3 regions of the Lysinibacillus sp. VIII_CA genome follow, and region 2 is predicted to be linked to each of the others. Evidence: riboswitches for the same ligand, from Rfam matches in the RefSeq annotation. Region 2 holds a riboswitch; each other region holds the start of a gene.

Region 1 (3,255 bases), on a different contig from region 2:
TTACTCAAATATTAAAAATGACAAAAGTCATCGAGAGTGAACTTCTCGATGACTTTTGTCTACAGTCTGAAAGAAAAGTTTAGGCCTTCTTTTCTTTCGGGTACCCAATGAGAATAGCTATCATACCACAAATACCAATAAGAATAGGATAGAACGCGTATGGTAAGATACTCACTGGCGATATTTTGGCAACGCTTGCGGCTACTAGGAATTGAGCTCCGTATGGGAGAAGACCTTGAACCGTACAGGAGAAAATATCTAAAATACTTGCGGATTTTTTCGGCTCAATCTCATACTGATCAGCAATATTTTTGGCAAGCGGCCCAGCAATTAAAATAGCAATTGTATTATTGGCCGTAGATAAATTAGTTAGGCCCACAAGACCAGCTATACCTAATTCAGCGCCCTTCTGCGATTTAATCCTGCGTGTTACAAGGCGGAGCAAAAAGTCAATTCCTCCATTAAATTTAATAACCTCCACCATTCCAGCTATTAATATAGCTAGAAAGGCGATTTCAAACATACCTTCCATTCCTTCGCCAATTTTTTGTATAAGGCTCATTAGGTGATAGCTGCCATCTGCTAAGCCAACTGCACCGGCGAGGACAATCCCTAATGCAAGAACGAGGAAAACATTCATTCCCGATAACGCTAAAATAATCACTAAAACATAGGGAACAATTTTTACCCAATTATAGCTTAAATGCTCTACTTGAGCTGTTCCACCGGATGTCATAAACCCTAAAATAATGCTCGTAACCATAGCTGCCGGCAATACAATCCAAAAATTGACCTTAAATTTGTCCTTCATTTGCGCTCCTTGTGAACGAACGGCAGTAATAGTAGTATCTGAAATAAAAGATAAATTATCACCAAACATTGAACCGCCTATAACCGCTGCTATCACTAAAGCAATAGATAGCTCAGTCTGATCGCTTATCCCAACTCCTATGGGCGCCAGTGCAACAATTGTCCCCACTGACGTACCCATGGATAGAGAGATAAAACAGGCAATGATGAATAAACCTACAACAAGCAAGTTTTGCGGAATAATTGATAATGCAAAGTTAACAGTGGAATCTACGGCCCCCATCCCCTTGGCTACCTCTGAAAATGCCCCTGCTAATAGAAAAATAATAACCATCAGCATGACATTTAAATTTCCAGCACCTTGGCAAAAAATATCAACCTTCCGTGAAAACGATTCTTTTCGATTCATCGCTAGAGCCACAGCTCCCGAAATGCTAATAGCTACAATAACAGGGAAGGCATAAAAATCACCCGTCATAACCCCTGAACCAATAAATAAAATTATAAAAACAACAAATGGGATTAGCGCCCATGGATTCTCTCTCCTCATTGTTTACCTCCCAAAAATTAAAAATCAGCCCTATTTTTGTTTGTTCACCATAAAAAAGGCCTCATCTTGAAATAACAAGAAGAGGCCTTATAGTTAAAACGCTCCTCTTATCTATCAAGGACATTGCTTGCTGGATTTGGCACAGTAACTTAATAGTTCCGCTGCCGAGATTTCATCGGGCCAGTCCCTCCATCTCTCTTGATAAGAAGAAAAATATTATATTATATTTTTGACACAATATTAAAATACTAAAATAAAACATCCATAATTGCAACATGTTTTTAATTAGAAAAAATTTCTTGGCACTATCTTTAAGGTCCAGAATTCAACTTTTTAGATTAATATGAAGCTTTGTATAGACACATATACCGAAAATATAAATGCGCCAACTAGAAAACAACCATATAATTTTCTCTCTCTCCCAAACTCTTTAATTCCTAATGTTAACATAAATAAACCTAGGAAAAGGATCATTAAGAAATTTAGGCGGTATTCATATGAATAAGTCCATAAACGGAAAGCGTGATGCCTATCGTTGATAAAATAATTTGTACTGTTTTTAACAAAACGATTCCTCCCTTTTTGCTTAAACAAATACTGTCAGTTATCTAACTTTTTTTGAATAAATAAATTCTATGATAGGTGATATGACCAATGTAAACCCAACGACTAAGAACAAAGGATAATTTTTCATGTCATTTAAATTGGAGACACCCTCTGAAGCAAAAAAAATTAGACAAGCTAAAATCATTAAAACATACTATCCAATTTTAGCATTGTGTGCTTCAATATGCTTATCCAGTTCATCTTTAACTTCTTTAATACCGCTATGGTTACCCGAAGAAGAATAAGGAAATAAAGCTAATTATAATAGAACCTCCATCAATTATTCCGAAACGAATCCATCTGTAGAGGGTAAAACTAACAATGTACAAACATATACAATGACTAAAAGACCGATTAATTTTTTCGATTGATGCATCCTTTGTCTAACCTCTATAGTGACAACTATTACCATTTAAAAATTGATTTATAATTTTAAAAAATCCAACAATACCCATTTAAACAATCATTTGTAAAATTCGGTTCGCTCAAAAAATCTATCCCTTTATGGCAAAACGGGCCATGGGAATTTCAGCTCTCGCCTCTTTTTCACAACTAATGACATTCGATTAACAAAAAATAACTTGTTGGAAGTATGGCTACGTTTGTAAGATAAGGCTAGCTTGCCTCATAAATTAATGTTCTTGAAATCTCAGATAAAAACAAAAAACCAGATGCTCCTCATAGAAGAGCGCCTGGTTTTATTGTGAAAGTGAATCTTACTAATTTACTTAGTTTTGATTCGTATTAATACTACGCTAAGTTAAGGCGTTGAACAAGTTAAAATATTTTCCAATCTAATTTTTGGGGGAATTCTTGTTTTTTCGAGCATAGGATTTACTCATTGCTATGTAATTTTCTAAAGTTCATGATTTTCATAAAAGTAGAAAGGCAACAAAAAAGACTAGATGCCTACATAATTATGTAAGTTCTAGCCTTTTAAGTGAAAGTGAATCTTACTAATAATATTGCTTAGCTTTAGATTCAATTATGAATACGAAAAAACAGCTAAAAAGTTTCACTATTTGTCCTATTTTTTCGTATAAAATAGGATTGTCTGCACAAAAAGACCAGGAAATCACGGAATAAGTGAATCCTGGCCTTTTTGTGAAAAGTGAATGTTACTAGCTTGCTTTAGTTTTTGTATTCTACTAGTAAGGTAGACGGTTGACGTTGCGATAAGTTACATAAAATTTAAAAATATTTTAAGCTTTTACTTGAATAGCAAAATCCCGCTGCCCCACCTAGTAATAACGGAAAGTTATACCTCCCTTTTGACATTGTATAGCTGC
Region 2 (3,255 bases):
GCACTTTAGCACAATAGTTTACAGCTGTACTTTTATGCGTAATGCGTCAGCTTTATCAGTTTGTTCCCATGGGACGTTTACATCTGTACGACCAAAGTGTCCATAAGCTGCAGTTTGTTTATAAATTGGACGACGAAGATTAAGCATTTTAATGATACCTGCTGGGCGTAAATCAAATAGCTCACGAACCCATTCTACAATTTTGCTTTCCGTCACTTTTCCTGTACCAAATGTATCTACAGCAATGGAAACAGGCTGTGCAACGCCAATTGCATAAGCCAACTGTACTTCAGCGCGTTCTGCTAAACCAGCTGCTACAATATTTTTAGCTACATAACGTGCCGCATAGGCAGCTGAACGGTCTACTTTTGTTGCATCCTTACCTGAGAATGCACCACCACCATGTCGTGCATAACCACCGTATGTATCAACAATGATTTTACGGCCCGTTAAACCAGCATCTCCTTTTGGTCCGCCAATTACGAAACGGCCAGTTGGATTGATAAAGTATTTTGTGTTTGTATCTAATAATTCGCTTGGCACTACAGGAGCAATCACGAATTGTTTTAGATCGGCCTGAATTTGTTCAAGTGTTGCTTCTTCATCATGCTGAGTTGAAATAACAATTGTATCGACACGAACAGGTACGTTATTGTCATCATACTCAATTGTTACTTGTGTTTTACCATCTGGGCGTAAATAAGCTAACTCCCCAGATTTACGAACTTCTGTTAAACGACGTGCTAATTTATGAGCTAAGCTAATTGGTAATGGCATTAACTCGGGTGTTTCATTACATGCATAGCCAAACATTAAGCCTTGGTCTCCTGCACCAATCGCTTCAATATCTGCATCTGTCATAGAACCCTCACGGGCCTCTAAAGCTTGGTCAACGCCTTGGGCAATATCTGGAGATTGCTCACCAATTGCTACAAGTACTGCTAAGTTTTCAGCATCAAAGCCATATTTACCACGTGTGTATCCAATTTCCGCCACAGTATCACGTACAATGCCTTTAATATCTACATAAGTAGAAGTAGTGATTTCTCCTGCTACTAATACTAATCCTGTTGTTACAGTTGTCTCGCACGCTACACGTGCATTTGGATCTTCTGCTAAAATAGCATCTAAAATGGCATCCGAAATCTGGTCACAGATTTTATCTGGATGCCCTTCTGTTACACTTTCTGATGTAAACAGTCGACGGTTTGTCATTTAGTTTTCCTCCTATTACTCTTACAAAAAGTATTTGTACGGTACTCATTACCCATGTCAAGTCCGCTCCTAAGGATTGAACTCTCTCAAGCCGCTGTTGTTGTCATTTCACTTTACGAGAAAAAATAACTGCTACTTAAAAACACGAGGATTTCGAAAGACCCGTCATTATAATAAGGAAAGAACTACATATACTTACCTTTACATTAATTTTTAACAATAAAAAAATCCTTTTCTCACGTTACTATACATGAGGAAAGGAATAATGACTTCGTTACCTTTCACTCTTATCGTTCAAGGGATTTTCCCTTGCATCAGGTTGGCACCAACGCATGTTGTGAAATAATACATGCAGGTTGCCGGGTTTCACAGGGCCTGACCCTCCACCAGCTCGGGATAAGAGTATCCGTTCAATTTTCATGTTACTGAAAAGGTCAATCGTTGTCAAATATTTTCTTATGTATTACTGTATAGAAAGGAAGAACAAAATTATCACCATAAAATTTTCATACTTGGGTGATGATGTAAATAGAAGAAATTTAATCCCTACAACATACCTAGCTTCTTGTGGTAACATATGTGTGGCTCAAATTTTAGACAATTTACTGTAGCATTGAATGTTTTCTACTCGAAAAACATTATTTTTTGTCAGTTTATTGAAAAGTAATAAAAACTCTAAAATAATTTCTTAATTAGTATAGATTATTTAACCCATTGTGTTATACTATTTTTGAAATTAAGAAAAAATCCCTCTAAACCAAGGGAATACTATAAAAAAGGATGGTATTTAATCGATGAATTCAGTAGAAATTGCAAACGAACTGAAGGAATTATTAAACGGCGGTAACATTAATGTTCAACTTTCAGTACCACAATTAGCAGAAAAAGCTACTTCTCGTGGTGAGGCAATGTTAACAGTAGATGGCGCAGTTCGTGCAGAAACTGGCAAATACACTGGTCGTTCACCTAAAGATAAATATACAGTAGAAGAAGAAAGCACAAAAGATCAAATTGACTGGGGTAAAGTCAATCAACCAATTTCCTCTGAAGTGTTCGATAATCTGTATGTAAAAGTAATAAAATATTTAAAAGAACGTGATGAATTATTCGTATTCAAAGGTTTTGCTGGTGCTGACAAAGATTCACAATTAAGCATCCAAGTGATTAATGAATACGCTTGGCACAACCTTTTCGCTCATCAATTATTTATCCGTCCGACTAAAGAAGAATTAGCTTCGCATGTTGCAGACTTCACTGTCATCTCAGCTCCTAACTTTAAAGCAGATCCTGCGGTTGACGGTACTGCTTCTGAAACATTCATCATTGTATCACTTGAAAAGAAAATTATCTTAATTGGTGGTACTGAATATGCTGGTGAAATGAAAAAATCTATTTTCGGAATTATGAACTACTTATTACCACAACAAGGAATCCTTTCTATGCACTGTTCAGCAAACGTTGGTGAAGCTGGCGATGTAGCATTATTCTTCGGTTTATCTGGTACTGGTAAAACGACATTATCCGCTGATCCAGACCGTAAGCTAATCGGTGACGATGAACATGGTTGGTCTGATAATGGAGTATTCAACATTGAGGGGGGTTGCTATGCAAAAACGATCAACCTTTCTGCTGAGAAAGAACCAGAAATCTACAATGCAATCCGCTTCGGTTCTGTTTTAGAAAACGTAGCTGTTGATCCAGAAACTCGTATTTGTGACTATGATGATGGCTCATTAACAGAAAATACACGTGTAGCTTATCCAATCCAATACATCGAAAATATTGTTGATCCATCTGTAGCAGGTCATCCAAAAACAATCATTTTCCTAACAGCTGATGCGTTTGGCGTATTACCTCCTATCAGCAAATTAACAAAAGAGCAAGCTATGTATCACTTCTTAAGTGGTTTCACTTCAAAACTTGCTGGAACTGAACGTGGTGTAACAGAGCCAGAACCAGTATTCTCTACTTGCTTCGGTTCTCCATTCCTTCCACTTCCTGCAACAGTGTATGCAGAAATGTTAGGTCAAAAAATTGATG
Region 3 (3,255 bases), on a different contig from region 2:
TCGAAAAATTCTAGGTAGATCCGTTTACGGACAAAGTGTGGCATTTCTTCGCATTTCAGCCATTGGCATTACACTGTATGCTGGCCCTGATTGCGGTTATACAGGGCCAATTCTATACCGTGACTTAGGCTTAACGCCTGATCCATTGGTGTGGAAAATACCGCTTAATCAGCGTAAAGCTCATCTGACTTCAAATCAGCTGCAACAACTAGACGCTGATCATTTGTTTATCACCTTCGACAAGCAACACTCCATTTATGAGAATGAAGAGCGTACTATTTTAACATCCTCTATGTGGAAAAACCTAAGGGCTGTTAAAAGAAACTGTGTCTATGAGGTGGATTTTTTAACGTGGATGAATTATGGAATCCTGTCACATAGCAAAAAAATAGATGATGTATTAAACGTTCTTGGCTAAAGAACAAAAGGGAAGCGCGCCATCGCTTCCTTTTTTAGTTTGTGTGGCATACCATTCAGCATAGTATATTAACACTTCAGTACAGGAATGGCGTTATTCAAACACCTAAAAAGATCATGATACATAAGATAAGATATCAGCTTCTGGCTAGGAGGAATTGATTTGTATTATAATCCTTATCCTTATTTTATTCACCCCTACCATTACCCGATACCATCGACAGACCATCAACTTGCAGCTAGAACCTTTTCACAACATTTAGCAATGCCGACTAGTAATAGTCCCTTTCCCCCTGTTGATACACAAAAATTAATATCTTCAGCTACGCGGATAAAGACGATTATGCAGCAGGCACAATTACTTACAGATAAAATTGATAGTTCTCAACAATTTGCACATGACTTAAAGAATGCTGCACAGCTTTCAAATAAAACAGAGGTCGAAAAATTAATTACATCCACAGGCATTACTACAAAATTTGAAACCAACTATACACCAGATAATTTTAGAATACAGCTTATGGATAGTGCCTGCTGTCGAGTAACGTTAATTTTGAATTGGTAAGTAAATTAATTTTAACCCTGTAATCCTATCAAAGTTGTAAACTATAAAAATATATGTTAAAGTATTTATACTATTATTTCTGAAAATTCTTATATCCTATTTCTTATCTAGAGAGACGGAGGGATCGGCCCGATGAAGTCTCAGCAACCAGCTCAAGCAGTATGGTGCTAATTCCTATTGGCAAAATTTAAGCCTGAAAGATGAGAAGACGCACTACCTATGTTTGATTCCGGGAGTCCTCTTCGATTGAGGACTCTTTTTTTATTGACTACTACTTTTAGAAAGCAGGGAATTTAATGTCTAACGAACTTTTACAAGCATTGCACTTACTAAAATCAAAACAATGGGTCGATTTGACACATACCTTCGGCCCAGACTCACCTCATTTTTTCATGTTTGAAGATGCTAAATTTGAAACATTATTCTCGCATGATGATGGATTTTTTGCACAGCAGTTTTCTTTTCCTGGACAATATGGAACACATATTGACCCACCCATTCACTTTGTAAGAGATACTCGATTTCTAGATGAATTAGCACTAAAGGAGCTTGTTCTTCCGCTTATCGTCATTGATAAATCACAGGAGGCTGCTAGTAATCATGACTTTACGCTCAGTGTACAAGATATTCTAGAATTCGAGACACACTATGGACAGATTGAAGAAGGTACATTTGTGGCACTGCGAACAGATTGGAGTAAGCGTTGGCCAGATAAAGAGGCATTTAGTAATAAAGATGTCAATGGAGATAATCATCTCCCAGGTTGGGGCTTGGAGGCCTTACAATTTCTATTCAAGGAACGTAAAGTAAGTGCAATAGGTCATGAAACTTTTGATACTGATTCTGCCACTGATTTTCGTCAAAGTGGCCAATTAGTTGGTGAATATTTTGTCCTCAATCAAGACACTTATCAAATTGAGCTCATGACTAATTTAGACAAGCTACCTCCTATAGGTGCTATTATTTTTAATATAGTACCCAAGCCTGAAAAAGCATCTGGATTCCCTGTACGTTCATTTGCCATATTGCCATAACAAAAAGTCGGTAGGAATCCTACTGACTTTTACTTTTGTACGTTTCTTTTTTTAAATAAATAATAAATAATTAACATGACTAGGACAAACAGCAAGATGACGTACATACTGTAATGAGATAAATAGTAACCGACGAATCGCCATTTCTCTCCTAGCACTTTTCCTAAGGTTATAAATGTAAAAGTCCATATAAATGCCCCTGTATAAGCAAAGAAAGCGAATTTCCTATATGGATAATTATTGATAGCGGCGATATAGGCTGTTAGATGGCGTACACCAGGAATAAAATAGCCAGCAATTAATAAAAAAGGCCCCACTTTCATAAACATTTTTTTAGTAAATTCAATTTTTTGCTCAGTTATATGAATCTTTGGCCCATATTTCTGCAAGAGCGGTAAGCCAAATCGACGGCCGATATAGTAGCTTAAAGTAATCCCCCCCATTGCGCCAATCAGAGCACTTACTAAAGCTGGGATATGTCCAAGGCTTTCTCGATAAACACTATAGCCTACATAAGTTAAAAATACTTCATCGGGAAGTGGCAACCCAACAATGCCTCCAATTAGGATCACGATGATGCCAAAATACCCGTAATGTTCAATTAGAGATTGCACATGCTGCGCCATTTTTCATCCCACCTAATACATTGTTCTATATACTCATAACTGTATACCAAAAGAGTCTCTCAAGCCTCCACTTTACTTCCTTTCCATGTCGTTAAATAATGTGCAGCTTTCGTAAAGCAAAATCTATGCCACCTTCAATGGATTTCTTTGTAACAAAATCTGCAACATTTTTTAGAGCTTGGCTCCCATTCCCCATAGCTACCCCAAGGCCAACCAGCTCTAGCATATCTATATCATTCTCTCCATCTCCAAAAGCTATGGCATCCTTAGCATTAATCTCAAAATAATCAAGTACAGCCTTTACGGCTATCGACTTGGACACATCTTGCTGTAAAACATTCACAATATAAGGATGCCATCGTTGCCGTAATATATTCGAAAATTGACGAGCTAATCTTTTTTCAGCCTGTTCATCAGCATAAAGGCACATAAGAAAAACCTCTTCATCCATAATGCTTTCTTTTCTAACTGGAAAATCACATAAAGACAATGTCTCTTGCATCGCGCTTAAGGCTAATGGATTTTGTATATCATTCATCGTAAGTTGTTCTGTAAAAAATGTTAAGGAATGCTGATGTTGCTGTGCAAAAGCTTGAACATTTTGAACAATGCC

What was found. Region 2 has a riboswitch for S-adenosylmethionine ahead of metK (methionine adenosyltransferase). Riboswitches for the same ligand answer to the same signal wherever they lie in the genome.
Region 1: another riboswitch for S-adenosylmethionine. It lies ahead of ACP3VS_RS07035 (Na+/H+ antiporter NhaC family protein); the one in region 2 lies ahead of metK (methionine adenosyltransferase).
Region 3: another riboswitch for S-adenosylmethionine. It lies ahead of ACP3VS_RS09730 (cyclase family protein); the one in region 2 lies ahead of metK (methionine adenosyltransferase).

What each region holds. Positions count from the first base shown of each region.
Region 1 covers NZ_JBNFXM010000003.1:335,969-339,223, reverse strand. The annotation lists gene ACP3VS_RS07035 (Na+/H+ antiporter NhaC family protein) at 80-1,360, opposite strand; SAM riboswitch class I at 1,465-1,568, opposite strand; gene ACP3VS_RS07030 (DUF3953 domain-containing protein) at 1,694-1,810, opposite strand.
Region 2 covers NZ_JBNFXM010000002.1:32,531-35,785, reverse strand. The annotation lists gene metK (methionine adenosyltransferase) at 19-1,215, opposite strand; SAM riboswitch class I at 1,500-1,618, opposite strand; gene pckA (phosphoenolpyruvate carboxykinase (ATP)) at 2,010-3,255, shown strand, end outside.
Region 3 covers NZ_JBNFXM010000005.1:180,301-183,555, forward strand. The annotation lists gene ACP3VS_RS09720 (AraC family transcriptional regulator) at 1-418, shown strand, start outside; gene ACP3VS_RS09725 (hypothetical protein) at 581-982, shown strand; SAM riboswitch class I at 1,083-1,189, shown strand; gene ACP3VS_RS09730 (cyclase family protein) at 1,279-2,016, shown strand; gene ACP3VS_RS09735 (DedA family protein) at 2,046-2,642, opposite strand; gene ACP3VS_RS09740 (Cof-type HAD-IIB family hydrolase) at 2,734-3,255, opposite strand, start outside.